4 regions of the Streptomyces sp. NPDC007991 genome follow, and region 2 is predicted to be linked to each of the others. Evidence: riboswitches for the same ligand, from Rfam matches in the RefSeq annotation. Region 2 holds a riboswitch; each other region holds the start of a gene.
What was found. Region 2 has a riboswitch for cyclic di-AMP ahead of ACFZDA_RS21535 (NlpC/P60 family protein). Riboswitches for the same ligand answer to the same signal wherever they lie in the genome.
Positions count from the first base shown of each region.

Region 1: linked by a shared signal. The riboswitch ahead of ACFZDA_RS38765 (transglycosylase SLT domain-containing protein) and the one ahead of ACFZDA_RS21535 (NlpC/P60 family protein) in region 2 are both predicted to bind cyclic di-AMP.
Region 3: linked by a shared signal. The riboswitch ahead of ACFZDA_RS11270 (transglycosylase family protein) and the one ahead of ACFZDA_RS21535 (NlpC/P60 family protein) in region 2 are both predicted to bind cyclic di-AMP.
Region 4: linked by a shared signal. The riboswitch ahead of ACFZDA_RS00580 (peptidoglycan DD-metalloendopeptidase family protein) and the one ahead of ACFZDA_RS21535 (NlpC/P60 family protein) in region 2 are both predicted to bind cyclic di-AMP.

Region 1 is NZ_JBIBJD010000020.1:121,813-129,583, forward strand. Features, by position in the region: gene ACFZDA_RS38740 (glycosyl hydrolase) at 1-597, shown strand, start outside; gene ACFZDA_RS38745 (polysaccharide deacetylase family protein) at 610-1,365, opposite strand; partial or broken gene ACFZDA_RS38750 (glycosyltransferase) at 1,503-2,549, opposite strand; gene ACFZDA_RS38755 (GNAT family N-acetyltransferase) at 3,318-4,403, opposite strand; gene ACFZDA_RS38760 (Cof-type HAD-IIB family hydrolase) at 4,575-5,423, shown strand; gene ACFZDA_RS38765 (transglycosylase SLT domain-containing protein) at 5,387-6,166, opposite strand; cyclic di-AMP (ydaO/yuaA leader) riboswitch at 6,170-6,344, opposite strand; gene ACFZDA_RS38770 (polyprenyl synthetase family protein) at 6,850-7,771, shown strand, end outside.
Region 2 is NZ_JBIBJD010000007.1:186,139-193,909, reverse strand. Features, by position in the region: gene pcrA (DNA helicase PcrA) at 1-931, opposite strand, end outside; cyclic di-AMP (ydaO/yuaA leader) riboswitch at 1,222-1,395, shown strand; gene ACFZDA_RS21535 (NlpC/P60 family protein) at 1,404-2,573, shown strand; gene ACFZDA_RS21530 (hypothetical protein) at 2,684-3,697, shown strand; gene ACFZDA_RS21525 (hypothetical protein) at 3,675-4,028, opposite strand; gene ACFZDA_RS21520 (NlpC/P60 family protein) at 4,450-5,517, shown strand; gene ACFZDA_RS21515 (LuxR C-terminal-related transcriptional regulator) at 5,536-6,279, opposite strand; gene ACFZDA_RS21510 (PspC domain-containing protein) at 6,276-7,568, opposite strand; gene ACFZDA_RS21505 (PspC domain-containing protein) at 7,746-7,771, shown strand, end outside.
Region 3 is NZ_JBIBJD010000003.1:605,186-612,956, reverse strand. Features, by position in the region: gene ACFZDA_RS11300 (class I SAM-dependent methyltransferase) at 1-167, opposite strand, end outside; gene ACFZDA_RS11295 (FAD-dependent oxidoreductase) at 383-1,795, opposite strand; gene ACFZDA_RS11290 (exopolyphosphatase) at 2,238-3,179, opposite strand; gene ACFZDA_RS11285 (DUF501 domain-containing protein) at 3,176-3,706, opposite strand; gene ACFZDA_RS11280 (septum formation initiator family protein) at 3,758-4,234, opposite strand; gene eno (phosphopyruvate hydratase) at 4,337-5,617, opposite strand; gene ACFZDA_RS11270 (transglycosylase family protein) at 5,883-6,554, opposite strand; cyclic di-AMP (ydaO/yuaA leader) riboswitch at 6,559-6,725, opposite strand; gene ACFZDA_RS11265 (transglycosylase family protein) at 6,954-7,771, opposite strand, start outside.
Region 4 is NZ_JBIBJD010000001.1:146,220-153,990, reverse strand. Features, by position in the region: gene ACFZDA_RS00595 (GNAT family N-acetyltransferase) at 1-2,163, opposite strand, end outside; gene ACFZDA_RS00590 (HPr family phosphocarrier protein) at 2,338-2,619, shown strand; gene ACFZDA_RS00585 (FCD domain-containing protein) at 2,779-3,474, opposite strand; gene ACFZDA_RS00580 (peptidoglycan DD-metalloendopeptidase family protein) at 3,664-4,449, opposite strand; cyclic di-AMP (ydaO/yuaA leader) riboswitch at 4,463-4,626, opposite strand; gene ACFZDA_RS00575 (insulinase family protein) at 4,819-6,207, opposite strand; gene ACFZDA_RS00570 (insulinase family protein) at 6,204-7,601, opposite strand.

The DNA.
Region 1 (7,771 bases), on a different contig from region 2:
GACGTCCAGGCCGAGCGCGTCAAGGACTACGGCAAGAAGGTGTTCCTCTCCTTCGACCTGGAGATGGACACCCGCACCCCGGCCAGCGGCACCCCCGCCGAGTACGTGAAGGCGTACCGGCACATCCACGACCGGTTCCGTCAACTGGGCGTCGACAACGTGGTGTGGACGTGGATCACCACCGGCTACCTCGACCATGCCGACGCGATGAAGCGGATGTATCCCGGCGACGAGTACGTCGACTGGATCGGCTACAACCAGTACAACTACTACCGCTGCCACAACACGGGCTGGCGCACCTTCGCGCAGACGCAGCATTCCGTGCACGACTGGATCCGCGAGCACATCTCCGACGACAAGCCGCTGATGCTCTCGGAGTTCGGCACCGCCGCGGACCCGTCCCGCCCGCAGCGGCAGGCCGAGTGGTACGCGCAGGTGCCCGGCGTGCTGAAGGACCTGGACGGCGTCAAGGCGGCCCTCCAGTGGAACTACCGCGACCCCGGGCCGCACTGCAACCTGGCCCTGGCGAACGACGCGGCCTGGGACAGCCTGCGCAAGGCGGTCGCCGACCCGTACTTCAACCAGCCGCTCACATGACTCAGGCAGGGATCAGCCGGCGAACTCGGGCCCGTGCAGCACCGCGCGGGCCCGCCGGTACCACCGCCACGCGATCGTCTTCGGCCCGTCCCGGTAGGGCGCGACCCGGGCACCGGCACCCGCCAGCCAGCCCTCGACATCGGCGACGGTGTGGGTACGCCGGACGATGAGCCGGGCGATGCGGTAGCGCTCGTCGCGGCCGGAACTGAGCGCGTGCCGTACGGCGGTCGCCGTCTCGTAGCCGGCCCGGGCCGACATCGCCCGCACCCGCGGGCTGTTGTAGCCGTGCGGATAGGCGAGATGGCGGACCTCGTGCCCGAGGGCGTCCTCCAGTACGGCCTTCGACGCGCGCAGTTCGTACGCCAGGTCCCTGCCGGACAGGGTGTCGAGCTGCGCGTGTGTGACCGTGTGGCTGCCGATCTCCATGCCGTGACGTTCCAGCTCCGCCGCCCGGTCCAGGGTCATCATCGGCGCGGGCGGCAGCAGGCTGCGGCCGCCCGGGGCGATGGCGCCGGTGGTGAGATAGGCGGTGGCGGGCAGCGCCCGCTTCGCCAGCGCCTCGGCGGTGGGGCCGGGCAGATCGGCGAAGCCGTCGTCGAAGGTGAGCAGCACGGGCCGGGGCGGCAGGGGCGCGCGCCCGGCCAGCTGGTCGGCGATCGCGCTGATCGTGACGGGCGTACGGCCGCTGCGGACCACGGCGTCGAGATGCGCGGCGAACTGCTGCGGCGTGACCGTGAACTCGGCGATCCAGCCGGGCGGATCGTCCATCACGCAGTGGTAGAGGAAGACCGGGATGGCCGGGGAGCCGACCGCACCCGGTGGCGCTATCGGCCCCTCGGCGTCCCGCGCCCCCCGCCGCGCCCGGCCGCCTCCCTGCCCGTCGTCGCGCGTACGTGCCGGCGTTCTCATCCCGCCCCCTCACCACGCGCGCGCAGCGCCCGCCGCGCGCGCAGATAGCCGACGGGCCCGTACACCATCCCCCGGCGCTGCAACCGCGACAGCCGGCGCGGCCAGGGATGCGTCCGTGTGTCGTGGTCGCCCGGCGTCCCGCCGCCCTCCGTCGCGCGTACGGCGGTCAGCGCGCGGGCGTGGGCGAGGCCCCGGGGCAGTTTCGCGAGGAACGCCGGCAGCAGCGCGGGCCGGTTCACGAGCACCGCGGTGAGATAGGCGGTGAGGCCGGCGCCGTAGCCGTACGCCTGCGTCTGAAGGTCCCGCCAGGTCTCCCGGTGGTGGTGCCACACCAGTGCGGACGGGGTGTAGCGCAGCCGGTGGCCCTCGGCGAGGACGCGGACGAAGCCGTAGAGGTCGTCGCCGCCCCGGGCGGCCGTGCCGGCACCGGTGGCCGGGTCGAAACCGCCGACGGCACGCAGGACGGCCGTCCGGAAGGCCATGTTGGCACCGGAGCCGAACCGCCCCGCGGTGAACGGGAACAGCGGCTCGTCGCCCGGGGGGCGCGCCGGGTCGTACGTCCTTGGAGTGAACCCTTTGGCGAAGCCGCCGTGGCTCTCCAGCAGCACCTGGGCCGGGGTGGTCAGCCGCGCCGGCAGGATCAGCCCGGTGCTGCACCCGAGTCCGGGGTCGGCGGCGAAGGGCGTGGTCAGCTCGGTCAGCCAGCGCGGATCGGCGACGACGTCGTCGTCCGTGAAGGCGACGACATCACCGTGCGCGGCCGCGAGACCCGTGTTGTGCGCGACCGCGAGGCCGGGCACCGGCTCGCGCACGTACCGCACGCGCTCGCCGTACTTCCGCTCGACCAGCTCCCGCGTCTCGCTCGTCACCGGAGCGTTGTCCACGACGACGATCTCGAACCGCGGATGGTCCTGCGCCAGCAGCGAGTCCAGCGCCCGGGCCAGCTGCCCGGCACGCTCCCGGGTGGCGACGACGACACTCGCGTACGGAGGCGCACAGGCCGCTGCCCGCGCCCGCGCCGCGGGGACGGCTTGCGCCCGTGCCGTGGGGACGGCTTCCGTCCGCCCGGTGGGGACGGCCTCCGTCCGTGCGGCGCCCACGGCTTCCGCCCGCTCCGCGAGCATCGCCTCCGGCCGGTACGCGGGTGCTGTCTCCGGCCGCTCCGGAGGAACGGCCTCTGCCCGCTCCGGGGGAACGACTTCGGCCCGTTCCGGGAGGCCTGTCTTCGCCCGTTCCGGGGGAACGACTTCGGCCCGTTCCGGGAGGCCTGTCTTCGCCCGTTCCGGGGGAACGGCTTCCGCCCGTTCCGGGAGGCCTGTGTTTGCCCGTTCCGGGGGAATGGCCTCTGCCCGTTTCGCGGGAACGGCTTCCGCTCGTTCCGAGAGGCCCGTCTTCGCCCGCTCCGGGGGAACGACCTCTGCCCGCTCCGGGGGAACGGCTTCCGCTCGTTCCGAGAGGCCCGTCTCCGCCCGCTCCGGGGGAATGGCCTCCGGCCGCTCCGGGGGAACGGCTTCCGCTCGTTCCGCGAGGACCGTCTTCGCCCGCTCCGCGAGCACCGCCTTCGCGTCCGCGCCCTCCGGCACCCGTGCGAGCAGCGTCCCCACGGGGTGTCCGCGCTGTCTGACCAGGGCGAACACCTCGCCGTGCGTCACCGGCGGACTCCCCGGGCCCGGTCTGAGGACCGCCTCGTCACCGTCGAGGTCCAGCTCGGCGACCTGCACCGCCCCGATGTCCAGGAACCGCCGTATCTCCTCCTGCGCCCGTGCCGAACGGGCCATGGGGCCCCTCCCCCCTCGTCGTCAGGATCGTCGTCAGGTACGGCGCAGCCGGGCCGCGCCCTTCAGGGTCCGCGCGGCCAGCGCAGCCAGCCGTGGCCTGCCGCGGACGAAGCTGTGCGCGCGGCGCGCCGGCTCGCGGCTCAGCCAGTGCAGCGCCGCGCCCGCACCCGGACGCGTCACCGCCCCCTCGTACACGGGCAGTTCGCCCGTCTTCAGCGCGTCCTTGTACTCGGCCGCGCCCCGCCCCAGGTCGAGCATGCCGATGCCCTCGGCGGCCGCCGCCTCGGCCATGCGCAGGTGCAGCACCAGACCCGGCGAGTACTTCGCGAACTCCGGGTCGTAGGCCGGGAACCAGCAGGCCAGGACTGACGCCGAACGCAGTCCGAAGTGCGCGGCGACGGGCTGCTGACCGGCGTACAGCACGGACAGCGTGCCGGTGCACTCCGGTGCCCGGGTCTCGGCCAGCCGCCCCACCAGCCGGGTGATCCACTCCTGGGCGAACCGGTCCCGGCGGCCCGTCCTTCGGTACTGCGCCGACTTCCACTCCATGAGCGTGCGCAGCGCGGCCGGTTCGCGTTCGTCGAAGACGAACCGCAGTTCGCCGACCTGCCGGCCCAGCCTGCGCTCCTTGGCCAGGGTGGTCTTCAGGAACTTCGGCGACTGGGCGCGCAGCACCGACTCGTACGTCTCGTAGCCCTTCTCCACGTCGATGACGTAGGTGGCGTGCTCCTCGGCCGCGTGGGGGACGAACAGCCGCTGTTCGGCCTCCAGGTTGTCGAAGGCGAAGCTCGACAGCGCGCAGCCCCGCAGCAGTTGGCCCGTGTCCAGACGCAGGCCGGGCCGCAGGATCGCGCCCTGCGCGTCCGAGACGCCGAGTCCGATCGCCCTGCCCTGCCCCAACGGGCCCCGCTCATGGGGCAGGAAGCCGGCCGGCTCCAGCCCCTCGTACACCACCGCGACCCGCGCCCGGGGCCTCACCAGGCCGACGGCTTCGGTGAACTCCGGTTCCATGAAGGGGTTGCGCGGTGTCTCCGACGCCGCGCGCAGCGCGCGCCAGCGCTCCTTCTCCCCCTCGCCGAGCTCCCCGGGCACCCCCACACGAACACGCCCACTGCTCAACTCGACCCCCCGATCAAGTCCCCCCTGGACACATGGAAGGTACCGCCCGAGACGCCCTCGGCGGTAGGTAGCGGGCGATGTTGTTGCCAACCGGTGCAGAGGCCTTCAACCGGGCACACGGTGTGCGCCGCGCGATGAAACGGAGGGGCGCGCTGTCCGTATTCTCTGATCATGGCCGCACCCATCGCATATTCACTCATCGCCACCGATCTGGACGGGACGCTGCTGCGCGGCGACGACACCCTGTCCGACCGGTCCCTCGCCGCGCTCATGCGGGTGGTGGACGCCGGGGCCCAGCACCTCGTGGTGACGGGCCGGCCGGCACCGAGAGTGCGGCCGCTCCTGGACGACCTCGGCTGCGGGGGGCTCGCGGTGTGCGGGCAGGGCGCGCAGGTGTACGACGCCGGTGCGGACCGGCTGCTGTGGTCCATCACCCTGGACCGGGAGCTGGCGGAGACCGCCCTCGGCAAGATCGAGGCCGAGGTGGGGCAGGTGTACGCCGCGGTCGACCAGGACGGGGTCGACGGCCTCACGCTCATCGAGCCCGGCTATCTCATGCCGCACCCGACCCTGCCGGCGGTACGGGTCGACCGGCGCGACGACCTGTGGGGCGAGCCCATCAGCAAGGTGCTGCTGCGGCATCCCCACCTGTCGGACGACGAGTTGGCGACGACGGCCCGCTCGGTTGTCGGTTCACTGGCGACGGTGACGATGTCGGGGCCCGGCACGGTCGAGCTCCAGCCGTGCGGCATCACCAAGGCCACCGGCCTGGCGCTGGCCGCCGAACACCTGGGGCTGCGGCCGGCGGACACCATCGCCTTCGGGGACATGCCCAACGACATCCCGATGTTCGACTGGGCCGCCCACGGTGTCGCCATGGCCAACGCCCATCCCGAACTCAAGGCCGTGGCCGACGAGATCACCCTGTCGAACGAGGACGACGGCATCGCCGTCGTCCTCGAACGACTGCTGGACGGGACGGCTCAGTACGGGCCGTTGACGTTGTCGATCGAGCCGTAGCGGGCCGCCGCGTAGTTGCAGGCCGCCGTGATGTTGGCGACCGGGTCGTACGGGTCGAAGGAGGTGCCGGCCACGTGGTAGGCGGCGAAGGTCGGGTCGATGACCTGGAGCAGACCCTTGGACGGGGTGCCCTGGGCGGCGTTGGAGTCCCAGTTGTTGATCGCCTGGGGGTTGCCGGACGACTCGCGCATGATGTTGCGGTAGATGCCGTCGTACGAACCCGGAATCCCCTTCTGCGCCATGATGTCCAGCGCCTCGCGGATCCAGCCGTCCAGGTTGTCCGGGTAGGTCTTCGCGGAGGCCTGGGTGGCCTGGGCGACGCCACCCGCGGGCTTCGCGGCCGGCTTGGCGGGGGCGGAGGACTTGGTCGCCGTCTTCGTCGCGGCGTCCGCCTTGGCCGTCTTCACCGTGAGCTTCAGACCCGGGTGGATCAGCTGCGGGTTGTCGCCGACGGCGGCACGGTTGTCCTTGTAGAGCTGCTTCCAGCCGCCCGGCACGTCGTATTTGTCCGCGATGCGGGCGAGGGAGTCGCCCTTGGCGACGGTGTACGTGAGGGACGTGGCGGGCTGGGCCGCCTGCGGCACGGACTGCGCGACGGTGGGCGCGCTCCGGGCCGGCTCGGCGGCGCCGGCCTGCGTCGCGCCGATCAGCGGCAGGGCGAGGGCCGCTCCGCCGGTGCCGATGGCCACGACACGACGGGTGAGCCGACTGGTTCTGGTGCGACGGTGCTTGCCTCGGGGCATGGCGATGTTCCTCTCCGCCGCCTGCGAGGTGAGCTGTCGGGTTCGGGCCGGGAGGTGCCCGGCCGCCCACGGCGCTGTCGCTCCGTGGGCGGCTTCACCCCGAGCCGGTCCGCTGTGCGGACCGGCGACGTACCTGGGTCCCCCGCTCCTGCCCTGCGTGAGTGGGTGGGTTCGTGTGGGAAGTCCGGGCGGGGGCAGGATTCGGCGTCCGCCGGACAGGCCCGGAACGTATGCGAGAGCACATGTCGGGAACAAGCACCGGAGTCACATATCGAGTGGTTGACCTTGGTCAGGGGCTTATGGGGCACTTGATCCTTTGCTGAAGCCAAGGCTCAACTTGCGTGCGGCGGAAGGGGGTACGGGCCGGTGCCGGAGTGGGGCGTCACAGGGGATAACGTGATTCAACTCACTGATCACGAGTCCTTGGGGCAATGTGCGCGAAGGGGATTCGCTTACCTATTGCGGCAAATCGCACATAGGCCATTACCTCCCGGTAAGTCGATAAATGTCTGCTCTTATGAGCTGATCAAAAACATAGCGGTCGTGATCGGATACCAACCGGCCTGTAACCCTGGGCGCTGGTGGTGATCGAAAGGTGACCGGATACGCTGACTCGAGTGATGGCAGCGACCTATCGACAAACCGTGTGATCACCGGCAGACACAGCAGACAGGAGACCCCTCGTGACCGACGTCGGGCCGTTCGGGCTGAGCGTGCGGGACCAGGCTCTGGAAGCCGATGTCCAGACCGGGTTGGCGGCTGTCGAGGAAGGCTTGCTCGAGGCCACCAAGAGTGAGGTGCCCTTCATCACGGAGGCCGCCCAGCACCTGGTCCGGGCCGGCGGCAAGCGGTTCCGTCCGCTGCTCGTGATGCTCACCGCCCAGTTCGGCGACCGGTACGCGCCCGGGATCGTGCCGTCGGCCGTCGTCGTGGAGCTGACCCACCTCGCCACGCTGTACCACGACGACGTGATGGACGAGGCCGCCGTGCGGCGCGGGGTGGCGAGCGCGAACGCCCGCTGGGGCAACTCCGTCGCGGTCCTCACCGGTGACTTCCTGTTCGCCCGCGCCTCGCACATCCTGGCCGACCTCGGCCCGGAGGCGGTGCGGGTACAGGCCGAGGCGTTCGAACGGCTGGTGACCGGCCAGATCCTGGAGACCGCCGGACCGCAGGACGGCCGCGACCCGGTCGAGCACTACCTGGACGTGCTGGGCGGGAAGACCGGCTCGCTGGTGGCGGTGTCGTGCCGTTTCGGCGCGATGATGTCCGGCGCCGACGAGACGGTCGTGGATGTGCTGACCCAGTACGGCGAACGGCTCGGCGTCGCCTTCCAGCTCGCGGACGACGTCCTGGACATCGCCTCCGACTCCCACGAGTCCGGCAAGACGCCCGGCACCGACCTGCGCGAGGGCATCCCCACCCTGCCGGTGCTGCGGCTGCGCGAGCGCGCGGCCCGGCTCGGACTCGCGGACGACATCGCCCTGTGCGAACTGCTGGACTCCGATCTCACCGACGACGACCGGCACGCCGAGGCCCTGCGCCTGCTGCGGGCCCACCCGGCGCTGGAACAGGCCCGTCGGGACACCGTCCGCTACGCCCAGGACG
Region 2 (7,771 bases):
GTACGTCGACGGGGTGTTCGCGGGTGCCGACGAGTTCCCGGACGAGGGCGTACTGGGCGTGGTTGGTGTCCTGGTACTCGTCCACCAGCACGTGGCGGAAGCGGCGGCGGTAGTGCTCGGCGACGTCCGGGAAGGCGCGCAGCAGGTTGACCGTCGTCATGATCAGGTCGTCGAAGTCGAGGGCGTTCGCCTCGCGCAGCCGCGACTGGTACATCGCGTAGGCCTGGGCGAGGGTCTTCTCGAAGCCGTCCGTGGCCTGGGCGGCGAAGTCCTCCTCGTCGATCAGCTCGTTCTTCAGGTTGCTGATCTTGGCGCTGAAGGACTTGGGCGGGAAGCGCTTGGGGTCGAGGTCCAGGTCGCGGCAGACCAGCGCCATCAGACGCTTGGAGTCGGCGGCGTCGTAGATCGAGAACGAGGAGGTGAAGCCGAGCTTCTTGCTCTCGCGCCGCAGGATGCGCACGCAGGCGCTGTGGAAGGTCATCACCCACATCGCGTTCGCCCGCGGGCCGACGAGCTGCTCGACGCGCTCCTTCATCTCGCCGGCGGCCTTGTTGGTGAAGGTGATCGCGAGGATCTGGCCCGGGTGCACGCCCCGCTCGGCGAGCAGGTGGGCGATGCGGTGCGTGAGCACGCGGGTCTTGCCGGAGCCGGCGCCGGCCACGATGAGCAGCGGGGAGCCGGAGTGGACGACGGCGGCGCGCTGGTTGTCGTTCAGCCCCTCCAGGAGGGCGGCGGTGTCCACCGGCGGGCGCGGGGCGCCGTCGCGGTAGTAGGTGTCCCGGTCCGGGGGCGCGTCGAACTTCCCGCCGAACAGATCGTCCGGAACCGGCTCCGGTACATGATCGTCCTCGGGTGGCGGCGGGGGCTCGTCCGCGGGGCCCCGCTGGGCCTGGAGGTCCGCCAGGAAGCTGTCGTCAAAGAGGCTGCTCATCGCTCTCCGAGTCTAGGGCGCCCCACTGACAGCCCGCTGCCGCCCTGAGAACATCGCCGAAAGCACCCCCTCGTCACCCTTCATCCCCGCATGGTCACGGAGCGCTACGGCCGTCACAATTATGACGAACCCGTGACCAACCCCCCTGCACCGATGACTCTCGGCGACGCTCTCAGGTAAGGTCACGAAAATGTATCGGGCATATCGCCCATCAACCTTCACAAGGGCCACACGAGTTGGCTACCGTGCGGGCAGGCCGCACGACCCCCACCGGCGAACGTCGCCGGGCCGCGCGGCCTCCGCCGAGTCCGGTGTGCCGCAGCGGCAGCCGGAGCCGGGGACCCAACCGAGAACTCTGGGGTGAATCGGCCGGACTCCCTTCGCGGAGGCGGCCGTAGGGCAACCCTTCCGATGTACCCGCCCGAACCCGACAGCTAACCCGGTAGGCGGAGCATGGAAGGAGTCGCCTCCCTTGGCGTCGCACCGCAAGTCGCGTCCCGCTGGTACGCGCGTCGCAGGCATACGGACCCCCGCCCTGGCAACGGCGGCCCTGACATCCGTCGCCCTGCTGTCCCAGTCGGCCAACGCCGCCCCCGAGGCCGACGACAAGCCGAGTCTCGAGGAAGTCGAGAAGAAGGTCGACGACCTGTACCGCCAGGCCGAGTCGGCAACCGACAAGTACAACTCGGCCAAGGAGAAGACCACCAAGCAGCGCAAGCGCGTCGACACCCTCCTCGACGACGTCGCCCAGCGCACCCAGAAGCTCAACGAGGCACGGGAGGAACTCGGTTCCTTCGCCGCCGCCCAGTACCGCACCGGCGCCTCCGCCCCGGACACGGCGACGTTCCTGCTCGCGGACACCCCGCAGGACTACTTCGACCAGACCCAGCTGATGGACCGGATGACCGGCCGTCAGAAGGTCGCGGTCGACGACTACGTCACCCAGCAGTCCGAGACGATGAAGAAGCGTCAGGAGGCCACCGAGAGCCTCGAGACGCTCACCGACACGCAGGGCGACCTGAAGACGGCCAAGGCCACCGTCCAGCGCAAACTCGCCGACGCGCGCGAACTGCTGTCGAAGCTGACCGCCGAGGAGAAGGCGCGGCTCGCGGCGATCGAGCGGGAGAAGCAGCAGGAGGCCGCCCGCAAGGCCGCCGAGCTGGCCCGGCAGCAGGCCGCGCAGCAGAAGGCGCAGGAGCAGGCCGCCCAGCAACAGGACAGCGGCTCCTCCTCGGCGGGCTCCGGCACGTCCTCCTCGACGGCCCCGGCCGACTCCTCGTACGCCACCAAGGCCGAGAAGGCGCTCGCCTTCGCCCGCGCGCAGATCGGTAAGCCGTACGTCTGGGGCGCCGTCGGCCCCGGCTCCTACGACTGCTCCGGCCTCACCCAGGCCGCCTGGAAGGCCGCGGGCGTCACCCTGCCGCGCACGACCTACGACCAGGTCAACGCCGGCACCACGGTCTCGCTGGCCGACGCCCAGCCCGGTGACCTGGTCTTCTTCTACGACGACATCAGCCACGTCGGCATCTACATCGGCAACGGCATGATGATCCACGCCCCGAAGCCCGGCGCCTATGTGCGCGAGGAGTCGATCTACTACGACGGCCAGTCGGCGATCCACAGCGTGGTGCGGCCGGCCTGAGGTCCCGCAGGCCGTTGAAGGCACGCGCGCGTGCGGGTGCTCTCGCGTTTTTGAGGCGCCCGCGCGCGTGCCCCGCTCACAACGCGCGCGGCGCCTCCTAGCATCGGGCCATGCCCGGCCCCTCCCCCTCCACCGCCTGGTGGGCGCAGCGCGCACCGTCCGCCAGCGCAGCCGTGCTGACGACCGGCACCCTGTCCGTCGGTCTGGATCTGGCGGGGTACGGCGTCCTCTCCCGTATCGCCCTCGGTGTGACCTGCGCGGCCTGGCTGATGCTCGCCGTGGACTTCACCCTGCGGCTGCCGCTGGCCGGCACGACGTTGCGGTCGTACGCGGGGGTGCCGGGCCTGGTGGACACCGTGGCGACGGCCACCCTCACCACCGTGGCGGCGACGGCGGTACTCGGCACCGGCTTCTCGGCGGTCGGCGCGCAGGGTCTGGCCGCGGCCCTGCTGGTGCTGGCCCTGCTGCCCTGGCCCGTCGCGCTGGCCCGACCTGTGCAGGACGGGGGGCGGCGCAGGCCCGGGACGGTGTTCGCGCGCTGCCTGGCCACGCAGGGGCTCGCCGTGCTCGGCGCCACGCTCGCCGCCGCCGAGTCGGTGGCCTGGCTCGCCCACGCGGCGCTCGTGCTGTTCTGGCTGGGGCTCGTGCTGTACCTCCTCGCCCTGGCCCGCTTCGATGTGCGGCAGGTGGCCGAGGGGCGCGGCGACCACTGGCTCGTGGGCGGGGCGCTCGCCCTGTCGGCGCTGGCCGGGGCGCGGCTGATCAGCTCCGACAGCGCGCGCCTGTACCTGTGGAACGTCGACGACCGCGGCATCCTGCGCCATGTGACCGTCGCGCTGCTCGTGCTCACCCTGGCCTGCTGCGCCGTCCTGCTCGCCGCCGAGTTCCTGCGGCCCCGGCCCCGCACCGACATCCGCCGCTGGGCGACCGTGTTCACCTGGGCCAAGACGGCCACGGCGAGCCTGGCCGTCGCCGCCGCCCTCGACGTCTCCTGGCTCGACGGCCTGGGGGAGGTACTGCTGTGGGTCTCGGTCGCCGGATGGCTCGGGATCGCCGCCTGGGCGGTCGCGTCGGCCCGGGCCTACGTCGTGCCGGGCCGGGTCAGGTCCAGAGCACGGCGATGAAGACGTTCGCCGTGGTCAGCGCACCGACCAGGCCGAACAGGCCCTTGTCCACCTTCTCGTCGTCCCGCTTCACGTAGACCAGGCCGAGGATCACGATCAGCAGGGCCAGCTTGACGCCGATCTTGATGTTGTTCACGGACTGGTCGTCGGCCTGGTTGAGGCCGACCAGGATCACACCGGTGACCAGCATGGTCAGCGCGCCGTGCAGCATCGCGGGGGTGTAGCGGGCGGTGCCCTCGCCCATCGCCTTCATCTGGGTGAGGAAACCGCCCAGGAGCGAGGCGATGCCGATGATGTGGAGGCCGACGAAGAGGTGGATGAGTACGTCCATGAGGCCGGAGCCTAATCAGGGGCTCCACAGCCGCCCGACACCGGCCCTTCGGATGCATATATGCGCCCTATAGCACCCGTCCGCGCCTCACACCCATGATTCGGCGTATTGATCATCACGCTGAGTTAAGTTGACGGCGGCGAGACAAGATCACGGTCGCATACGGTCACCACCGGTCCTCTCGGGACACTTCCGCGCACCCGCCACCGGGCCGCCGCGGCGCGGTTTAGCGTCCTGCCCCAGGTGCCCGGCTCCCCACCGCCGCCCGGGCCAGGGGCGGCAGTCGGACACCACCGCCGAGAAATCCGGTGCCGGTCCGCTTCCCCTGTGCGGGCCGCCGCCGGACGCGCAGGCCGCCCGTCCGCTCCCCCTGGCGGCCGTACGCACCCGTCGGCGGTCGCAGGAAAGGACGTGGCCCCAGGTGGCAGCGCACCGCAAGCCCCGCCGGCGCTCCGCGAGCGGCAACACGGCCCGTACGGCCGCCACGATCGCCCTCGCGGGCGCGGCGACCGCGACGGGCTTCGACGGCACCGGACATGCCGAACCCGAGCTCACCCCGAGCCAGGTCAAGGCCAAGGTGGACGAGCTGTACCAGGAAGCGGAGGTCGCCGCCGAGAAGTACAACGGCGCGAAGGAGAAGGCCCAGGCGGCAGGAGAGCGGCTGAAGGACCTCCAGGACCAGGCGGCACGCAAGGAGGAGCGCCTCAACTCCGCACGCGAGGCGCTGGGTTCGGTCGCCGCCGCCCAGTACCGCGGGGGCGGTCTCGACCCCGCGCTCCAGCTCGTCCTGTCCGACGACCCCGACCGGTACCTCGACAACGCCGAGTTCGCCGAACGGGCCGGAAACCGGCAGCAGGCCGACGTCGCGCGCGTCCGGCGGCAGCTCCGGGAGATCGAGCAGTTGCGCGGGGCCGCCCGCATCGAACTGACCTCCCTGAAATCCCGGCAGACGGAACTGAGACGGCACAAGAAGACGATCAGCGGCAAGCTGGGCTCCGCACGTCAGCTGCTGTCCCGGCTCACCGTGCAGGAACGTGCCCGCATCGGCGACACGAGGGGTACGGCCCGTGCCTCACGCTCCTCGACGGCTGCGCGTGACCACCTGACCGGCCCCGGGGCCGGCAGCGCGCAGGCGCCCAACTCCCGTGCGGCCGCCGCCGTGTCCTACGCCTACCAGAAGCTCGGAAGCCCCTACGTCTGGGGCGCGACCGGACCGAACGCCTTCGACTGCTCGGGCCTCGTCCAGGCCGCGTACCGCTCCGCGGGCATCTCCCTGCCCCGCACGACGTACTCCCAGATCGACGCGGGCCGCCGTGTCTCCCGCTCCGAACTGCTCCCCGGGGACCTGGTCTTCTTCTACGCCGGCATCAGTCACGTCGGCATCTATGTGGGCAACGGCCGGATGATCCACGCCCCGAACCCCTCCGCGCCGGTCCGGGTCGCGCCGCTCGACGAAATGCCGTTCACGGGCGCCACCCGAGTGGTGTGACCAGGGCGGCGCCCGGGGTCACACCAGCCGGCGGGCCGTCGCCCAGCGCGTCAGCTCGTGCCGGTTGGAGAGCTGGAGCTTGCGCAGGACCGCCGAGACATGCGACTCGACCGTCTTCACGGAGATGAACAGCTGCTTGGCGATCTCCTTGTACGCGTACCCCCGGGCGATGAGCCGCAGCACCTCGCGCTCGCGCTGGGTGAGGCGGTCCAGGTCCTCGTCGACGGGCGGCGCGTCCGTGGAGGCGAAGGCGTCGAGGACGAACCCGGCCAGCCGCGGCGAGAAGACCGCGTCGCCCTCCTGGACACGGAAGATGGAGTCCACCAGGTCCGTGCCGGTGATCGTCTTGGTGACGTACCCGCGGGCTCCGCCGCGGATCACGCCGATCACGTCCTCGGCGGCGTCCGACACGGACAGCGCGAGGAAACGGACGGGCTGCTCGGCGTCGGCCATCAACGGAGCGCAGCGGCGCAGCACTTCGACACCGCCGCCACCGGGCAGATGCACGTCGAGGAGGACCACCTCGGGCCGGGTCGCGGTGATGACCGTGACCGCCTGGTCGACGTCCGCGGCCTCGCCGACGACCTCGACACCGGTCTGCTCGGTCTGGCCGATCTCGGCCTGGACCCCCGTCCGGAACATGCGGTGGTCGTCGACGAGGACCACGCGCACGCGACGCCCTCCGGTGCCGCCGTCCGACTCCGCGGGCCCGGCCGCCTCCGCCGATCCCGCCGTTCCGTTCGCCTCGGTCGGGTCGCTCATGACGTCTTCTCCGCCCTCTCCATCTCCAGCTCGACCTCCGTGCCGCCGTCCGGCACCGCGCGCAGCCGCGCCGTACCGCCGTTGCGCTCCATGCGGCCGATGATCGATTCCCTGACACCCATCCGGTCGGCGGGTATCGAGTCGAGGTCGAAGCCGGGGCCGCGGTCCCGGACGGACACGAAGACCGTCCTCCCCTCGACCTCGGCGAAGACCTGGACGGCTCCGCCCTCGCCACCGTACTTGGCGGCGTTCACCATTGCTTCGCGCGCGGCCTGCATCTGCGCGCTGATGCTCTCGTCGAGCGGGCAGTCGCCCACGACCACGACCTCGATGGGCACGCCGTGCTGGTCCTCCACCTCGGCCGCGTTGCGCCGCACGGCGTCGGCGAGGGTGGTGGGTTCGTCGGCCTCGTCCTTGCCGGTGCCCTCCGGCCTGTACAGCCATGTGCGCAGGTCGCGCTCCTGGGCGCGGGCGAGGCGGCGCACCTCGCCGGCGTTCTCCGCGTTGCGCTGGATCAGGGTGAGGGTGTGCAGCACCGAGTCGTGCACATGGGCGGCGACCTCCGCGCGCTCCTGGGCGCGGATACGCATCAGGCGCTCCTCGGAGAGGTCCTGCGTCATGCGCACCAGATACGGCCCGGCCAGCAGCGTTATCCCGACGAGGACCGCGAGGGCAGCCTGGAGGACGGAGCCGAGGTGGGCGGCCGAGCCCTGCATGACGAAGATGCCGGAAACGCCGGCCGTCACCAGCAGCACACCGCCCACCGAGCGCAGCAGCGTGAGAGTGCGCCGGCGGCGGCCGACCTCGACCCAGCGGGCCCGACGGGCGTTGTCGGCCTGCCGCCAGACCAGGGCGACGCCCGCGCCGACGAGCACCGTCGGCCAGAGATACGCCCTGGCCCCGCCGCTGAGGTTCACATTGCCCACGAACACCATGGCCACGACGACCATGAGGAGCAGGGCGACCATCTGGCCCTTGTCGGGCCTGCGGGCGACGAGTCTGCGGCGGCCGTCGGGCGAGGTCTCCGAGGCGACCGGCGTCGGCGGCTTCTGCGCCTCGACGCCGCCGACGCCGAGCGGGACGAAGAACCAGAACGCGGCGTACAGCAGCGCACCGAGGCCGTCGGCCATGAACAGGCCGATGAAGACGAGCCGAACCCAGATAACGGGCAGCCCGAGGTGCCCGGCGAGCCCTCGCGCCACACCACCGAGCCAGCGTCCGTCACTGCTGCGGTAGAGCTTGCGCGGCGGCCGCGGTTCTGCGAGTGGCGCTGCTGCGGCTTCCGACATGCCATTGATGGTCACACGGCCGGAAGTCCGGAGCATCAGGGTCGGTCCCTAAGACTCCCCTGATCTCCGGACCCGGGCCTTCGAACGCTTCCCGGGCCGTCCCTCGGGGCCGATATCAGGGTCGGGCCAGGGTCATTCCGGCTGCCGCAGCGCCGTCGCGCCCGTCACCATGGACCCATGACCGATCACGAGCACGCCGCGAC
Region 3 (7,771 bases), on a different contig from region 2:
CCCGGCTTCCACAGCAGGCGGCGCAGAGCGCGGCGGTTGCGTACGACCAGGATCGGCGCGTCCGGCGGACCCGCCTGCGAACCGTCCCAGGCGCGGATGCGCACGGGGAGCGGTGCTCCCAGCAACTGTGAGAAGAGGCCCTGGAGCCGCGGCGCGGCGTCTGCCATGGTGTACACCTCCGTGACGGGGAATCCCGGAATGCCCGACACCACGTAAACACCTGCGGGGCCTTCGCGCCTTCCCCGGCGCGTCACGTCTGCGCAAAACCACCACGCCGAAGGAACGGGAACGCCGAAGGACCTCCCGCACCACGGATGGCGGGAGGTCCTTCGGCGGAGGTCTTTCGGCGGAGTCCCTCGTCAGGCGGGCGGCCGACCGGAGGTCAGGAGGCCTTGGCCTTCTCCTCGGTCTTCTGCTTGGCCTTGGCCTCGGACTTCTCCTTCGGCGCGGCGGCGACCGGGGCCGGCTTGGCGGCCTCGTAGAACTCCTCGCGCGGCGTCTCGATCGCGCCGAGCGAGACGACCTCGCGCTTGAGGAACATGCCGAGCGTCCAGTCGGCGAAGACGCGGATCTTGCGGTTCCAGGTCGGCATCGCCATGCCGTGGTAGCCACGGTGCATGTACCAGGCGAGACGGCCCTTGAGCTTGATCTTCATCTTGCCCATGACGATCATCGCCACGCCCTTGTGGAGGCCGAGACCGGCCACCGCGCCCTTGTTGGCGTGGGAGTAGTCCTTCTGCGGGAAGCCCCGCATGCCGGACAGCACGTTGTCGCCGAGGACGCGGGCCTGCCGCAGCGCGTGCTGCGCGTTCGGCGGGCACCAGGCGTTCTCGTTGCCCGCCTTGCGGCCGACGAGGTCCGGGACCTGGGCGTTGTCGCCCGCGGCCCAGATGTAGTCGGTGCCCTTGACCTGGAGGGTGGTCTCGCAGTCGACGTGGCCGCGGGGCCCGAGGGGCAGGCCGTAGCGGGACAGGACCGGGTTCGGCTTGACGCCGGCGGTCCAGACGATCGTGTTGGAGTCGACCTCGAGGCCGTTCTTCAGCACCACGTGGCCGTCGACGCAGGAGTCCATGGAGGTGGACAGGTAGACCTCGACACCGCGGCTCTCGAGGTGCTCCTTGCCGTACGTGCCGAGCTTGGGACCGACCTCGGGGAGGATCTTGTCGGCGGCGTCGACCAGGATGAAGCGCATGTCCTCACGGGACACGTTCTTGTAGTACTTCGCCGCGTCCCGGGCCAGGTCCTCGACCTCGCCGATGGTCTCCGCACCGGCGAATCCGCCGCCCACGAAGACGAAGGTGAGCGCCTTGCGGCGGATCTCCTCGTCGGTGGTGGAGTCGGCCTTGTCGAGCTGCTCGAGGACGTGGTTGCGCAGGCCGATGGCCTCCTCGATGCCCTTCATGCCGATGCCCTGCTCGGCGAGGCCGGGGATCGGGAAGGTGCGGGAGACCGCGCCGAGCGCGACGACCAGGTAGTCGAAGGGCAGCTCGTACGCCTCGCCCACGAGCGGGGCGATGGTGGCGACCTTGCGGTCCTGGTCGATGGTGGTGACCCGGCCGGTGAGGACCTCCGCCTTCGGCAGCACGCGTCGCAGCGGGACGACGACGTGGCGCGGGGAGATGTTGCCGGCGGCGGCTTCGGGGAGGAAGGGCTGGTAGGTCATGTACGACCGGGGGTCGACGACCGTGACGGTCGCCTCTCCGTAACGCATCTTCTTGAGGATGCGCCGAGCTGCGTACAGGCCTACGTACCCACCGCCTACTACGAGGATCCTGGGACGCTCCGTGGTGCTCATGCCATCGAGTATCCACCCGCCTCAGGGGGGTGGCTCGTGCGCCCCTTCACAAGCTCCTTCAGGGGGTGTGTTATCCTCCGCGACCCCCGTGATCCATGTCATGGTGACAACCCGGATCGATTGTGCAGTGCGGATCGTTGTCAATGCCGCGTGAGCTGCCTCTCTGGCCCGCCGACCCCCCTGTGAGCCCTCCGCCGGACCCTCTTCCGCGCACCTGCCCCGGGGCACCCATACCATGCTTCTGAACACGTTCAAAGGCCCCTTGGGCCCCCAGAAGGGTCAACGTGACCCTTCTCGTCGCCCTGGAGTGCCGAATTCCTTGTGAAGAACTTCACGAACTTTTCCGGAGGGCTGCTCCCGGGGGCCTCGCGCGAGCCCCCGGGAGGCGCTCAAACGTGATCCATGCCTGCTCAGAAGCGGCCTGCTGCCTGTCCGAGGCGACCTAGGCGACGGACCACGCGATGCCGTCGAGGATGTCGTGCTCGCTGACGACGACCTCCTGCGCGCCGGTCCGCTCCATGATCGACAGCAGGACGAGGGACCCCGCCCCGATCACGTCGACCCGGCCGGGGTGCATCGAGGGCACGGCCGCGCGCTCGGCGTGGGTGGAGCGCAGCAGCCACTCGGTGATCTCGCGGACCCGGTCGTGGGAGACACGGGAGTGGTGGATGGCGGCCGAGTCGTACGCGGGCAGTTCCTGGGCGATCGCCGACACGGTCGTCACGGACCCGGCCAGGCCCACCAGCGTGCGGGCCTCGCGCAGCGGGACCGTCTCCTCGGCGAGGTCGAGGGCGGCCTCGATGTCCGCCCGCATGGCCGCGATCTGCTCCGTCGAGGGCGGCTCGGTCACCACCCCGTCCCGGACCAGGTGCCGCTCGGTCATGCGGACACAGCCGATGTCCACCGAGCGTGCCGCGCGGACCCGGTCGTCGCCGACGACGAACTCGGTCGAGCCGCCGCCGATGTCCACGACGAGGTAGGGCTTCGGCAGGTGGTCGCGCCCGGCGAGCTCCTTGGTGGCGCCGGTGAAGGAGAACTCGGCCTCCTGGTCCCCGGAGATCACCTCGGGCTCGACGCCCAGGATGTCCAGCACGCCGCGCACGAACTCGTCCCTGTTCTCGGCGTCCCGGGAGGCGGAGGTCGCCACGAACCGCAGCCGCTCCGCCCCGTGCTCCTTGATGATCCCGGCGTACTCGCGGCAGGCCGCGAAGGTCCGCTGGAGCGCCTCGGGGGCGAGCCGGCCGGTGCGGTCGACGCCCTGCCCCAGCCGCACGATCGTCATCCGGCGGTCCAGATCGACCAGCTCGCCGGTGCCCGGGTCGGCGTCGGCGACCAGGAGCCGGATGGAGTTCGTACCGCAGTCCACGGCGGCGACACGGGTCACTGGGCGTCCTCCTCGACGGTCGTCACACAGGCGCCCTTGCGCCACCACTCGGGCAGCATGGCCAGCGCCTCGTCGCCCAGCGGGTTCACGCCCGGCCCCGCGGCCAGCGCGTGCGCCACCAGCACGTGCAGGCACTTCACCCGGTCCGGCATGCCGCCCGCGCTGGGGAAGTTCTTCAGCTCCTCGATCTCGTCACGGCGCCGGATGTAGTCCTCGTGCGCCGCCCGGTACGCCGCCGCCAGCTCCGGGTCCGCGGCCAGCCGCTCGGTCATCTCCTTCATCACGCCGTTCGCCTCCAGCGTGCCGATCGCCGAGTTCGCCTTCGGGCACGTCAGGTAGTACAGCGTGGGGAACGGAGTCCCGTCCGGCAGCCGCGGGGCCGTCTCGACGACGTCGGGCTGTCCGCACGGGCACCGGTGCGCGATCGCGCGCAGGCCGCGCGGGGGCCGGCCGAGCTGCTGCTTGAAGGCCTCGACGTCCGTGTCGGTGGGCTCGGTGCGCGGGGTGGTCGGCGGGGGCGTTTCCATGACTGTGTTCAGGCTGTCTTTCTGGGTTCAGGTCACTGGCTGGGTGTCGGGTCACTGGTCGGAGGCGTCGGCCTTGTCGACCCCGTCCCAGACGTTCGAGTACCAGGGGCGGTCGGCCGCCCCGAGGTCGGCGTGCGACTGCTTCGCCGCGTGCGGGTCGACGACGATGAACCCCGTCTCCCCCGGCATGACGTAGTGCAACCGCTTCCGGATCTGCTGCTCCGCGTACGCGTCGTCCTGCCAGCGCGCCTTCTGGTCGCGCAGCCGTTCGACACGCTGGCGGGCCTGCTGCTGTTCGCGCTGGAGGTCGTCGATCTCGGCGCGCTGCGAGACGTACTCCCGCATCGGGTAGGCCAGGGCCACGATCAGCGAGCACATCACCAGGGCGAGCAGCGCGGCCCGGCCGGTCAGCCGGGAGCGGCGGGCCTGGCGCTTGGTCTGGGAGCGGTAGACCCGGGCCGCGGTCTGCTCGCCGAGCAGCCGGATCCTGGTCGCGGTGGAGAACCGGTCCCGGTCCTTCACGGCCATCTGTCCGCCTCCCGCTCCGCCGTCATACGCGCGTACGTCCCCGGACACGGTACGGGACCGAGTACGGGGACGTACGTACGACGCTGCTACTTACGGGCCGGGTCAGCCCTTGAAGCGCGGGAAGGCGCTGCGGCCGGCGTACACCGCCGCGTCGTCGAGGATCTCCTCGATGCGCAGCAGCTGGTTGTACTTGGCGACGCGCTCGGAGCGGGCCGGGGCGCCGGTCTTGATCTGACCGCAGTTGGTGGCGACGGCCAGGTCCGCGATGGTGACGTCCTCGGTCTCGCCGGAGCGGTGGGACATCATGCACTTGAAGCCGTTGCGCTGGGCCAGCTCGACGGCGTCGAGGGTCTCGGTCAGCGAGCCGATCTGGTTGACCTTGACCAGGAGCGCGTTGGCCGCGCCCTCCTCGATGCCGCGGGCCAGGCGCTCGGGGTTGGTGACGAACAGGTCGTCGCCGACGAGCTGGACCTTGTCACCGAGCTTGGCGGTGATGGTCTTCCAGCCCTCCCAGTCGTCCTCGAACAGCGGGTCCTCGATGGAGACGAGCGGGTACGCGTCGACGAGCTCCGCGTAGTACTCGGTCATCTCGGCGGCCGAGCGCTCCTTGCCCTCGAAGGTGTAGACGCCGTCCTTGTAGAACTCGGACGCGGCGACGTCGAGCGCCAGGGCGATCTGCTCGCCGGGGGTGTAGCCGGCCTCGTTGATCGCCTCCAGGATGAGGTCGAGGGCCTCGCGGTTGGAGCCGAGGTTCGGGGCGAAGCCGCCCTCGTCGCCGAGGCCGGTGGCCAGGCCCTTCGACTTCAGGACCTTCTTCAGCGTGTGGTAGACCTCGGCGCCCCAGCGCAGGGCCTCGGAGAAGGACTCCGCGCCGATCGGCGCGATCATGAACTCCTGGATGTCCACGTTGGAGTCGGCGTGCGAGCCGCCGTTCAGGATGTTCATCATCGGCACCGGCAGCAGGTGCGCGTTCGGACCGCCCAGGTAGCGGAAGAGCGGCAGGTCGCTGGCCTCGGAGGCGGCGTGGGCGACGGCGAGGGAGACGCCGAGGATGGCGTTGGCGCCGAGGGAGCCCTTGTTGTCGGTGGCGTCCAGGTCGAACATGGCCTGGTCGATCAGGCGCTGCTCGGTGGCGTCGTAGCCGACGAGCTCCGGGCCGATCTGCTCGATGACCGCGAGGACGGCCTTCTCCACACCCTTGCCGAGGTAGCGGTTCGAGTCGCCGTCGCGCAGCTCGATGGCCTCGAAGGCGCCCGTGGAGGCGCCGGACGGGACGGCGGCACGGCCGGTGCTGCCGTCGTCGAGGCCGACCTCGACCTCGACCGTGGGGTTGCCTCGGGAGTCCAGGATTTCCCGGGCTACGACGACGTCGATGGACGGCACGAGCATCTCCTTCTTCATGTGACGCGGGTACGCGGGCCGCGGGGACCCGGCGAGGCGCGGGCCGCGGTGGCTCGCGACATGAGCCTAACCGGCTCCGGGCGATCGGCCACCGGGTCGCCCACCCCATGGACAGAACCGAGAGTAAATTGTTTCCGAACGGAACAAAGCCGGTTCGCAAAGACCGGCAGAAAAAACCCCGCCCCGGTGCGCACGGGGGATGACGCACCGGGGCGGGGAGCCCGTGGGGACGGGGGTGGGCCGCTGCTTACTTCAGGTGCAGCTGCTGGCCCGGGTAGATCAGGTTGGCGTCCGTGATGATGTCCTTGTTCAGCTCGAACAGCTTCTCCCAGCCGCCCTCGACCTTCTGCTCGGTCGCGATGGAGCTGAGGGTGTCACCCTTGACGACCTTGTACTCGCCGTCGCCCTTCTTGACCTTCTTGCCGGTCGGGGTGGTGACGGTCTTCTGGGTCTGGGCCGGGCGCTCATCGGAGCGGGAGGCCGGCTGCTGCTCGCTCTGGCGGGTCTCGGTGGAGCCGCCGCCCTGCGCGGAGCCGCCGCTGTAGCCGGCGCTCGACAGGCCCTTGCCGCAGACCGGCCAGGCACCCTTGCCCTGGCTCGCGAGGACCTTCTCGGCGACCTGGATCTGCTGGTCCTTGCTCGCCTGGTCGGCGGTGGAGGCGTACTGGGTGCCGCCGTACGCGGCCCAGGTGGAGGCGGAGAACTGCAGACCGCCGTAGTAGCCGTTGCCGGTGTTGATGGACCAGTTGCCGCCGGACTCGCACTGGGCGACGGCGTCCCACTCGGAGGCGGTGGCGGCGGAGGCGCTGCCGGACGCCATCAGCGGGGCGGCGACGGCGGCACCGGTGACACCGGCGATGGCGATGACCCGAGAGGCCTTGGACGGACGGCGGTGCGTGCCCTTGCCGGAAAACAGCATGGAGAGATCCCCTCACCGACGCCTGCGAGGTGAGCTGTCGGGTTCGGGCCGGTTGAGTTGCCCGGCCGCGTCCCTCCCGGGACACGGCTTCACCCCAAGCCCTTCCGGCACAACCGGCCGGTCGGGCACTTACCTTGGGTCCCCCGCTCCTGCCTGCGGCGCTTGACGCGACGACTGTTCCCGTGCGGCCGCTGGCAGGATTCGGCGTTGCGGCAGCCGGGGCTCGCGGTGGCGAGCGGTCATGACCGTAGACACGCGATCCGCGGAATTCCAAAGACGATCAGGGCTTCTGAGATCTATCTCTCACCGCACCGATAAGGGACATCAGACGCAAACGGTGACATGAACTCGCGCGGTTTCGGGGTGACTTCCGCCGCCGTTTCCGGACTGCCCCACCGGCTACTTCTCGTCCGCTTCGACCCCTACGGTGAGCTTCTGACCGGGGCGGATGAGGTCCGGGTCGGTGCCGACGGCCGTCTCGTTCCCGGCGTAGAGGGCGTGCCATCCGCCGCTGAGGTCAAGAGAGTTCGCGATGGACCAGAGGCTGTCGCCGGGGCGAACGGTGTAGGAGCCGTCCGTCGCCTCCCGGGAGGCCCCGCCGTCGCGCGAGGCGTGCCGTCCGGCGGACCCGGACGTACGGCCGTCCTCGGCCGCGGTGCCCTCATCGGCGCTGGGGCCGCGGTGACGGCCGGCGGTGGTGTCGGGTTCGGGTCCGGCTTCGGGTTCGGCGGGTGCCGAAGAGTCGTCGCCCTGACGGGAGTTGTCGGGCTGGTCACTCTCGGGGGCAGGCGACTGGTCCCGCGTCGAGGCATCGGCGGAATCGGATGAATTGTCGGACTTGGCGGTTTCGTCCTCCGAGGTCGACTGCCTGTCGGAGGACGACTCGGAGGAGTCGAGCAGTCCGGGCGAGTCCGTCGGATCGGAGGAGTCGGAGGAGTCGGAGGAGTCGGAGGAACCGGACGAGTCGGACGTGTCCGAGTCCTTGTCCTGCTCCAGGCCGGAGAGCAGCCCGCAGGTGCGCCAGGCGCCGACACCCTGGTCGGCGAGGATTCTCTCGGCCACGGCGATCTGCTGGGAGCGGCTGGCCAGGTCGGCACTCGGGGCGTAGTCGAGACCGCCGTGGTTCTCCCAGTCCTCCTGGGACAACTGGAGGCCGCCGAAGTATCCGTTGCCGCTGTTCTGGCTCCACGCGCCGCCGGTCTCGCAGTCCGCGACCC
Region 4 (7,771 bases), on a different contig from region 2:
GAGTCCCTGCCCGCGCGCGAGGAGCCCGTCGATCAGTGTGGCGGCGCCCTTCTCGTCGATGTCCTCGTACTCGGGCACCTTGCCGGGGTCGGTGGCGTCGCGCCGCCACTGCGCGTAGGTGACGGCCTGCCCCAGGGCACGGACGGCGCGCTCGGCGGCGGGGTAGGCGGGGATGAGGTGCTCGCCTTCGGGAGCCTCGGCGGTGGGGAGTCGTTCGCCGGCAGATGCCGGACCGGCTTCGGTGGCTGTCGGGCGAAAGGCGACGTGTGGAGGATCGCCCGCCTCGGCCTGCGGTGCCGTGCTCGCCGCCGCCGACAGGGCCTCCGCCAGGCCGCCCAGCTCCACGTGCACCACCAGGACCGGCTTGGCCGGGGCGGCGGCCACCGCGGAGCGCAGCGCGTCGGCGAGGGCCGCGTCCGCGACCGAGCCCTCCCCCACCGCCGGTATGGCGGTGACGACCACGGCGTCGCACCGGTCGTCGGCCAGCGCGCGCGACAGGGCCGTGTGGAAGTCCGCGGCCGAGGCCGCCGTGGTCAGATCCTGCGGGGGGTGCGGCCGCAGTCCCTCGGCGAGGCACGCGTCGTACGTGAGCAGGCCGAGCGACTCGGAATTGCCGAGGATCGCCACCCGGGGCCCGGCCGGCAGCGGCTGGCGGGCGAGCAGCAGCCCGGCGTCCACCAGCTCGGTGATGGTGTCGACCCGGATGACGCCGGCCTGCCGCAGCAGCGCGGAGACCGTCGCGTGCGGAAGCCGGGTCGCCCGTACGGCGTGCCCCTGGGGCGCGGCCGCGTGCCGGGCGCCCTGGACGACGACCAGCGGCTTGGCGGCGGCCGTGCGGCGGGCGAGGCGGGTGAACTTGCGGGGGTTGCCGATGGACTCCAGGTACATGAGGACGACGTCGGTGTCGGGGTCCTCGTACCAGTACTGCAGGACGTCGTTGCCGGAGACGTCGGCCCGGTTGCCGGAGGAGACGAACGTGGAGACGCCGGTCACGCCCGTGACGCCGCCGCCGCGCCGGTGCAGCCGGGACAGCAGGGCGATGCCGATGGCGCCGGACTGGGCGAACAGGCCGATCCGGCCCGGTCGCGGCGTCTCGGGCGCGAGGGAGGCGTTGAGCCGTACCCGCGGGGAGGTGTTGATGATGCCGAAGGCGTTCGGCCCGATGATCCGCATGCCGTAGGTGCGCGCCTGCCGCACGAGCGCGCGCTGGCGTTCGCGCCCCTCGGTGCCGCTCTCGGCGTATCCGGCGGAGACCACGACCAGCCCCTGTACGCCGTGTTCGCCGCACTCGGTGACGACCTCGGGCACGTGTTCGGCCGGCACGGCGACGACCGCCAGGTCGACCGGGCCGTCGATGTCCCGCACAGAGCGGTGGGCGGGGACCCCGTCGAGTTCCTTCTGTTCCTCGGGCAGTGCCCTGTTCACGGCGTAGAGGCGGCCGGTGTACCCGGCGTCGCGGATGTTGCCGAGGACGCTGCGGCCGACGCCGCCCGGTGTGCGCCCCGCTCCGATGACGGCGACCGTGCCGGGCGCGAGGAGCCGCTGCACGGACCGGGCCTCGGCGCGGTGCTCGCGCGCGTACTGCACGGCGAGGGAGCGGTCGGTGGGTTCGAGGTCGAACTCCAGACGGACGACGCCGTCCTCGAAGCTGCGCTTCTGGGTGTACCCGGCGTCGGTGAACACCTTGATCATCTTGTTGTTGGCGGGCAGCACCTCGGCGGCGAAGCGGCGGATGCCGCGCTCGCGGGCGACGGCGGCGATGTGTTCGAGGAGAGCGGAGGCGACGCCCCTGCCCTGGTGGGCGTCCTGCACCAGGAAGGCGACCTCGGCCTCGTCGGCGGGCGCGGACGCGGGCGTTCCGTCCGCGCCGATCCGGTCGTAGCGTACGGTGGCGATGAACTCGCCGCCGACTGTGGCCGCGAGTCCCACCCGGTCCACAAAGTCGTGGTGCGTGAAGCGGTGGACGTCCTTGGCGGACAGGCGAGGGTACGGCGCGAAGAAGCGGTAGTACTTCGACTCGTCGGAGACCTGCTCGTAGAAGCTGACCAGGCGCTCGGCGTCATCAACGGTGATGGGCCGGATGCGCGCGGTGCCGCCGTCGCGCAGCACCACGTCGGCTTCCCAGTGGGCGGGATACTCGTGCCGGTCCGGCGAGGTCTGCATGGGCCCCAGAGTACGTCTGGCGTCTGACAACGGCGCGAGGCAGTCTGTGGAGGGCGTCAGTCGGGTCGAGGCCGCGATCCGACGGCACCCGGGGCGGTGCATCAGGACTGCCCCGGCAGCTTCACGTATGGGAAACTGGTCTAGACAACCCTGAAAACCGAAGGGCAGCAACACATGGCTGAGCGCCGCGTCAACGTCGGCTGGGCCGAGGGCCTCCACGCCCGCCCCGCCTCCATCTTCGTCCGAGCCGCCACGGCCGCAGGCGTCCCGGTGACGATCGCCAAGGCAGACGGCAACCCCGTCAACGCGGCCTCCATGCTGGCCGTCCTCGGCCTCGGTGCCCAGGGCGGCGAGGAGATCGTCCTCGCCTCCGACGCCGAGGGTGCGGACGCCGCCCTGGACCGGCTGGCGAAGCTGGTCTCCGAGGGTCTCGAAGAACTGCCCGAGACCGTCTGAGTGCGCATCCTGAAGGGCTCGTCCGAATTCATCGGGCGGGCCCTTCGCCATTCCGGCTCGCGGGTCACCATTTCCGGTCAGGGGTCGCGAATTCACCGTTCCGGGGCAGCAGAAATAATCCCCCGCGAATTACCCTGCTCTTTGTATACGGCTCGTGTGTTAATGCCGCAGGCTCGCCGTGTTTACGGGATGTTGCGAGTTCCTCACACGCTCGGCCCGGTCCCCGGCGGAGCCGAAACGCAGCCGGTGTGCGGCCGTCGCGCGCTCGGTGTGCAGCGCCGTGACCGCCCGCGCCCGCTCGCTGTCCCCGCGCGCCACCGCGTCCACGATCGCGCCGTGCTCGGTCCAGGACTCCACGGGCCCGGCCGGCGCCTCGACCGTGTACATCCAGGCGATCTTGTGGCGGAGCTGGGTGAGCATCGAGGTCAGCGCGGGGCTGCCGGAGGCCTGTGCGAGCGTCTCGTGGAACCAGCCTCCCAGGGAGCGCAGGTCGTCGCTGTTGCCCCGGCGGGCGCGCTCCTGGCCGAGCCTCACCAGGCCGCGCAGGACCTTCAGATGGGCCTCGGTGCGGCGCTGGGCCGCACGGGCCGCGCCGAGCGGCTCCAGCAGCAGCCGCATCTCCAGCAGGTCGGCGGCCTCCTGCTCGGTGGGTTCGGCGACGCACGCACCCGCGTGCCGCCGGGTCACCACGAAGCCCTCCGCCTCCAGGGTGCGCAGGGCCTCCCTGACGGGGACACGCGAGACGCCGTAGCGGCGGGCGAGGAGTTCCTCGGTCAGCCGGCCGCCGCGTTCGTAGACACCCGCGACGATGTCGTCCCGGATGGCCGTGCACACCGAGTGCGCCGGAATGCGCATGACCGACCTCCGTTTAATCCCCGTGAAACGTCGACGAGTGACACGTGTTCCGTGACTCTATTGCAATGAGCCGGAATTTCCGACGGCGGACCGGAATCCATGGATATTTTTTGGACAGCCGGACGTGACAAACGCCGAAAGCCCCGGCTCGGGGAGCCGGGGCCTCGGGGGAAGCGGAGTGGTACGCCGTCAGACGCTCACACCGTGCGAGCGGAGGTAGGCGACGGGGTCGATGTCGGAGCCGTACTCGGGGCTCGTACGGGCCTCGAAGTGCAGGTGCGGGCCGGTGACGTTGCCGGTCGCGCCGGACAGGCCGATCTGCTGGCCGGGGGTGACCTTCTGGCCCACCGAGACGCCGATGGACGACAGGTGGCCGTACTGGGTGTACGTGCCGTCGTTCATCTTGATCACGATCTGGTTGCCGTAGGAACCGCCCCAGCCTGCCTCGACGACCTCGCCCATGCCGACCGCGTGGACGGAGGTGCCGGTGGCGGCGTGGAAGTCGACGCCGGTGTGGCTGCCGGAGGACCACAGGCCGCTGCTGGCCTGGTAGCCGGTGGAGATGTACGAGCCGGAGATCGGGGGCACGAAGGTGTTGAGGCGCTTGCGCTCGGCCTCGCGGGCGGCGCGCTCCTTGGCCTCGCGGGCCTTCTCGGCCGCCTCCTTGGCCTCCTTGGCAGCCTCGGCGGCCCGCTCGCGGGCGGCCTCCTCGGCCTTCTTCTTGGCGGCGGCCTCCTCGGCGGCCTGCCTCTGGGCGGCGGCCTGGGCGTCGATCTGCTGGGCCACGGTGCCGCCCATGGTGACGACGGGGGTGAGGCCGGTCTGCTCGACGGAGGGCTCGGCGGCGAAGGCCGGAGCGGCCACGGTGCCGATGACACCGGTGGTGGCGAGGGCCGCGACGCCCGCCGCGCGGGCCGTGCCGCGCTGCATGCGGCTGGGACGACGATGTTTCCCGGTGGCGCGGGTGAACGCCATGGAGTGCCTGGTCCTTTCCTTCCTTCTCGCCTACCGGGTTAGCTGACGGGTTCGGAGCAGGAAGGTCTCCTACGGACCCCCTCGCGGCTCGCGCGGGCGTCCGATTCACCCCAGGGACTGCGGTGGGTCCCCGGCTCCCCTGGCTCGCGCCGTACGGGGACTCGGCGATGACTGTCCGGTGCCGCGGGTGCGGCGCACTGCCTGACGGACAGCCCGGACGAACCTAAGCGGGGCCACTTTCAATTCCCAAACGGATCCCGGTTTTTGTAGCGCATCCCACAGGGCAGACAGGCAACCTCCGCACCAATTCGGGCATAAAGGAGCCCTGGTGCCTTAGAAGACAACCAGGGCCCCTACGCGCGCGTGCCGCTACTCGGCGGCCACGACGGAGACTTCGCCGATACCCAGGGCCTCGACCGGGTCCTTGATCTGCGCCGCGTCACCGACGAGCACCGTCACCAGACGGTCCACCGGGAAGGCGCTGACGGCCGCCGCGGTGGCCTCCACGGTGCCGGTCGCGGCGAGCTGCCGGTACAACGTGGCCTGGAAGTCGTCGGGCAGGTGCTGCTCGACCTGGTCGGCCAGCGTGCTCGCGACGGCCGCCGCCGTCTCGTACTTCAGCGGCGCCACGCCGACCAGGTTCTGCACGGCGACGTCCCGCTCGGCGTCGGTCAGTCCCTCGGCGGCGAGTGTGCGCAGCACCGTCCACAGGTCCTGGAGGGCGGGGCCGGTGTTGGGCGTGTCCACCGAGCCGCTGATGGCGAGCATCGCGGCACCGGTCCCGTCCGGGGCGGACCTGAGGACCTGGCCGAAGGCCCGCACCCCGTAGGTGTAGCCCTTCTCCTCGCGCAGCACGCGGTCCAGGCGGGAGGTGAGGGTGCCGCCGAGGCAGTACGTGCCGAGCACCTGCGCGGGCCACACGCGGTCGTGCCGGTCCGGGCCGATCCGGCCGATCAGCAGCTGCGTCTGGACGGCGCCGGGGCGGTCCACGATGACGACCCGGCCGGTGTCGTCGGCGGTCACCGGCGGCACCGGGCGCGGCTCGGCCGCGGAGCCGGTCCAGGCGCCCAGCGTGTCGCCGAGCAGGGCGTCGAGGTCGATGCCGGTGAGGTCGCCGACGACCACGGCGGTGGCCGTGGCGGGCCTGACGTGCCTCTCGTAGAAGGCGCGTACGGCCGCGGAGTCGATCGCGGCGACCGTCTCCTCGGTGCCCTGGCGGGGCCGGGACATGCGCGAGTCCGCCGGGAAGAGCTCCTTGGAGAGCTCCACGGCGGCACGGCGGGCGGGGTTGGCCAGCTCGTGCGGGATCTCGTCGAGGCGGTTGCGGACCAGCCGCTCGACCTCGCTGTCGGCGAACGCGGGGGCCCTCAGGGCGTCGGCGATCAGGCCGAGCCCCTTGGCGAGCCGGGAGGCCGGCACCTCCAGGCTGAGCCGCACGCCGGGGTGGTCGGCGTGCGCGTCGAGGGTGGCTCCGGCGCGCTCCAGCTCGGCGGCGAAGTCCTCGGCGGAGTGCTTGTCGGTGCCCTCGGAGAAGGCCCGGGCCATGATCGTGGCCACGCCGTCGGTGCCGGCCGGCTCGGCTTCCAGGGGTGCGTCCAGCAGCACCTCCACGGCGACGACCTGCTGGCCGGGGCGGTGGCAGCGCAGGACCGTCAGGCCGTTGCCGAGGGTGCCGCGCTCGGGGGCCGGGAAGGCCCACGGCCTGGCCTCGCCCGCCTGCGGCTGGGGGTGGAAGTCCATCGTGGCGAGCTCGGTCACTTGGCCGCCTCCTCGTTCTCGGTCAGGGCCGCGGCTGCGGTGTTCTCGGTGGTGTCGGCGTCCTCGGCGGTCTCCGCGTCGCCCGTCTCCTCGGCGACGGGCTCATAGACGAGCACCGCGCGGTTGTCGGGCCGCAGGCAGGCCTTGGCGACCTCCTGGACCTCCTCGGCCGTCACCTCCAGCACGCGCTGCACCGCGGTCAGGGCGAGCTGCGGGTCGCCGAACAGGACGGCGTACCGGCACAGTTCGTCGGCGCGGCCGGCGACCGTGCCGAGCCGGTCCAGCCACTCGCGCTCCAGCTGGGCCTGGGCCCGCTCCATCTCCTCGGCCGTGGGGCCCTCCTCGGCGAACCGGGCGAGCTCCTCGTCGATGGCGGACTCGATGACCGGGACCTCCACGTCACCGGACGTCTTCACGTCCAGCCACCCCAGGGAGGGCGCCCCGGCGAGCCGCAGCAGGCCGAAGCCGGCCGCCACGGCCGTACGGTCCCGCCGCACGAGACGGTTGTACAGGCGGGAGGACTCGCCGCCGCCGAGGACGGTGAGGGCCAGGTCGGCCGCGTCGCACGCGCGCGTGCCGTCGTTCGGCAGCCGGTAGGCGGCCATCAGGGCGCGCGCCGGGACCTCCTCCTCGACGACCTCGCGCAGTTGCTCGCCGATGATCTCCGGCAGCGTGCCGTCCCGGGGCGCGGGCTTGCCGTCGTGCCCGGGGATGGAGCCGAAGTACTTCTCGATCCAGGCCAGGGTCTGCTCCGGGTCGATGTCGCCGACGACGGAGAGCACGGCGTTGTTCGGCGCGTAGTAGGTGCGGAAGAACGCGCGCGCGTCCTCCAGGGTGGCCGCGTCCAGGTCGGCCATCGAGCCGATCGGCGTGTGATGGTAGGGGTGGCCCTCCGGGTAGGCGAGGGCGGTCAGCTTCTCGAAGGCGGTGCCGTAGGGGACGTTGTCGTAGCGCTGCCGGCGCTCGTTCTTGACGACGTCGCGCTGGTTCTCCATCGACTCGTCGTCGAGCGCCGTCAGCAGGGAGCCCATGCGGTCGGCCTCCAGCCAGAGGGCGAGCTCCAGCTGGTGGGCGGGCATGGTCTCGAAGTAGTTGGTCCGCTCGAAGCTGGTGGTGCCGTTCAGCGAGCCGCCCGCGCCCTGGACGAGCTCGAAGTGGCCGTTGCCCTTGACCTGGGCGGAACCCTGGAACATCAGGTGCTCGAAAAGGTGAGCCAGGCCGGTACGCCCCTTGACTTCGTGGCGCGAGCCGACGTCGTACCAGAGGCACACCGCCGCGACCGGGGTCAGGTGGTCCTCGGAGAGCACCACGCGCAGGCCGTTGGCCAGGCGGTGCTCGGTCGCTGTCAGGCCCCCGGAGCCTGCCTGGGCTGTGGCCGTGTGACCCATGGGCATGTACGTCCCTTCGATCGCGGCGCGGTCGCTCGAACCGCGGTTTTCCTGGCGAGTCCTGCCACTGTATGCAAGCGTGCGGGGCCCTGGTGAAGTTCCCGGGGGGGCGCACGCGCACAGCGAGAGGGGGAAGCGTCCAAAGGCCGTGTGGGGTGGTGACGGCGTGCCCGGCC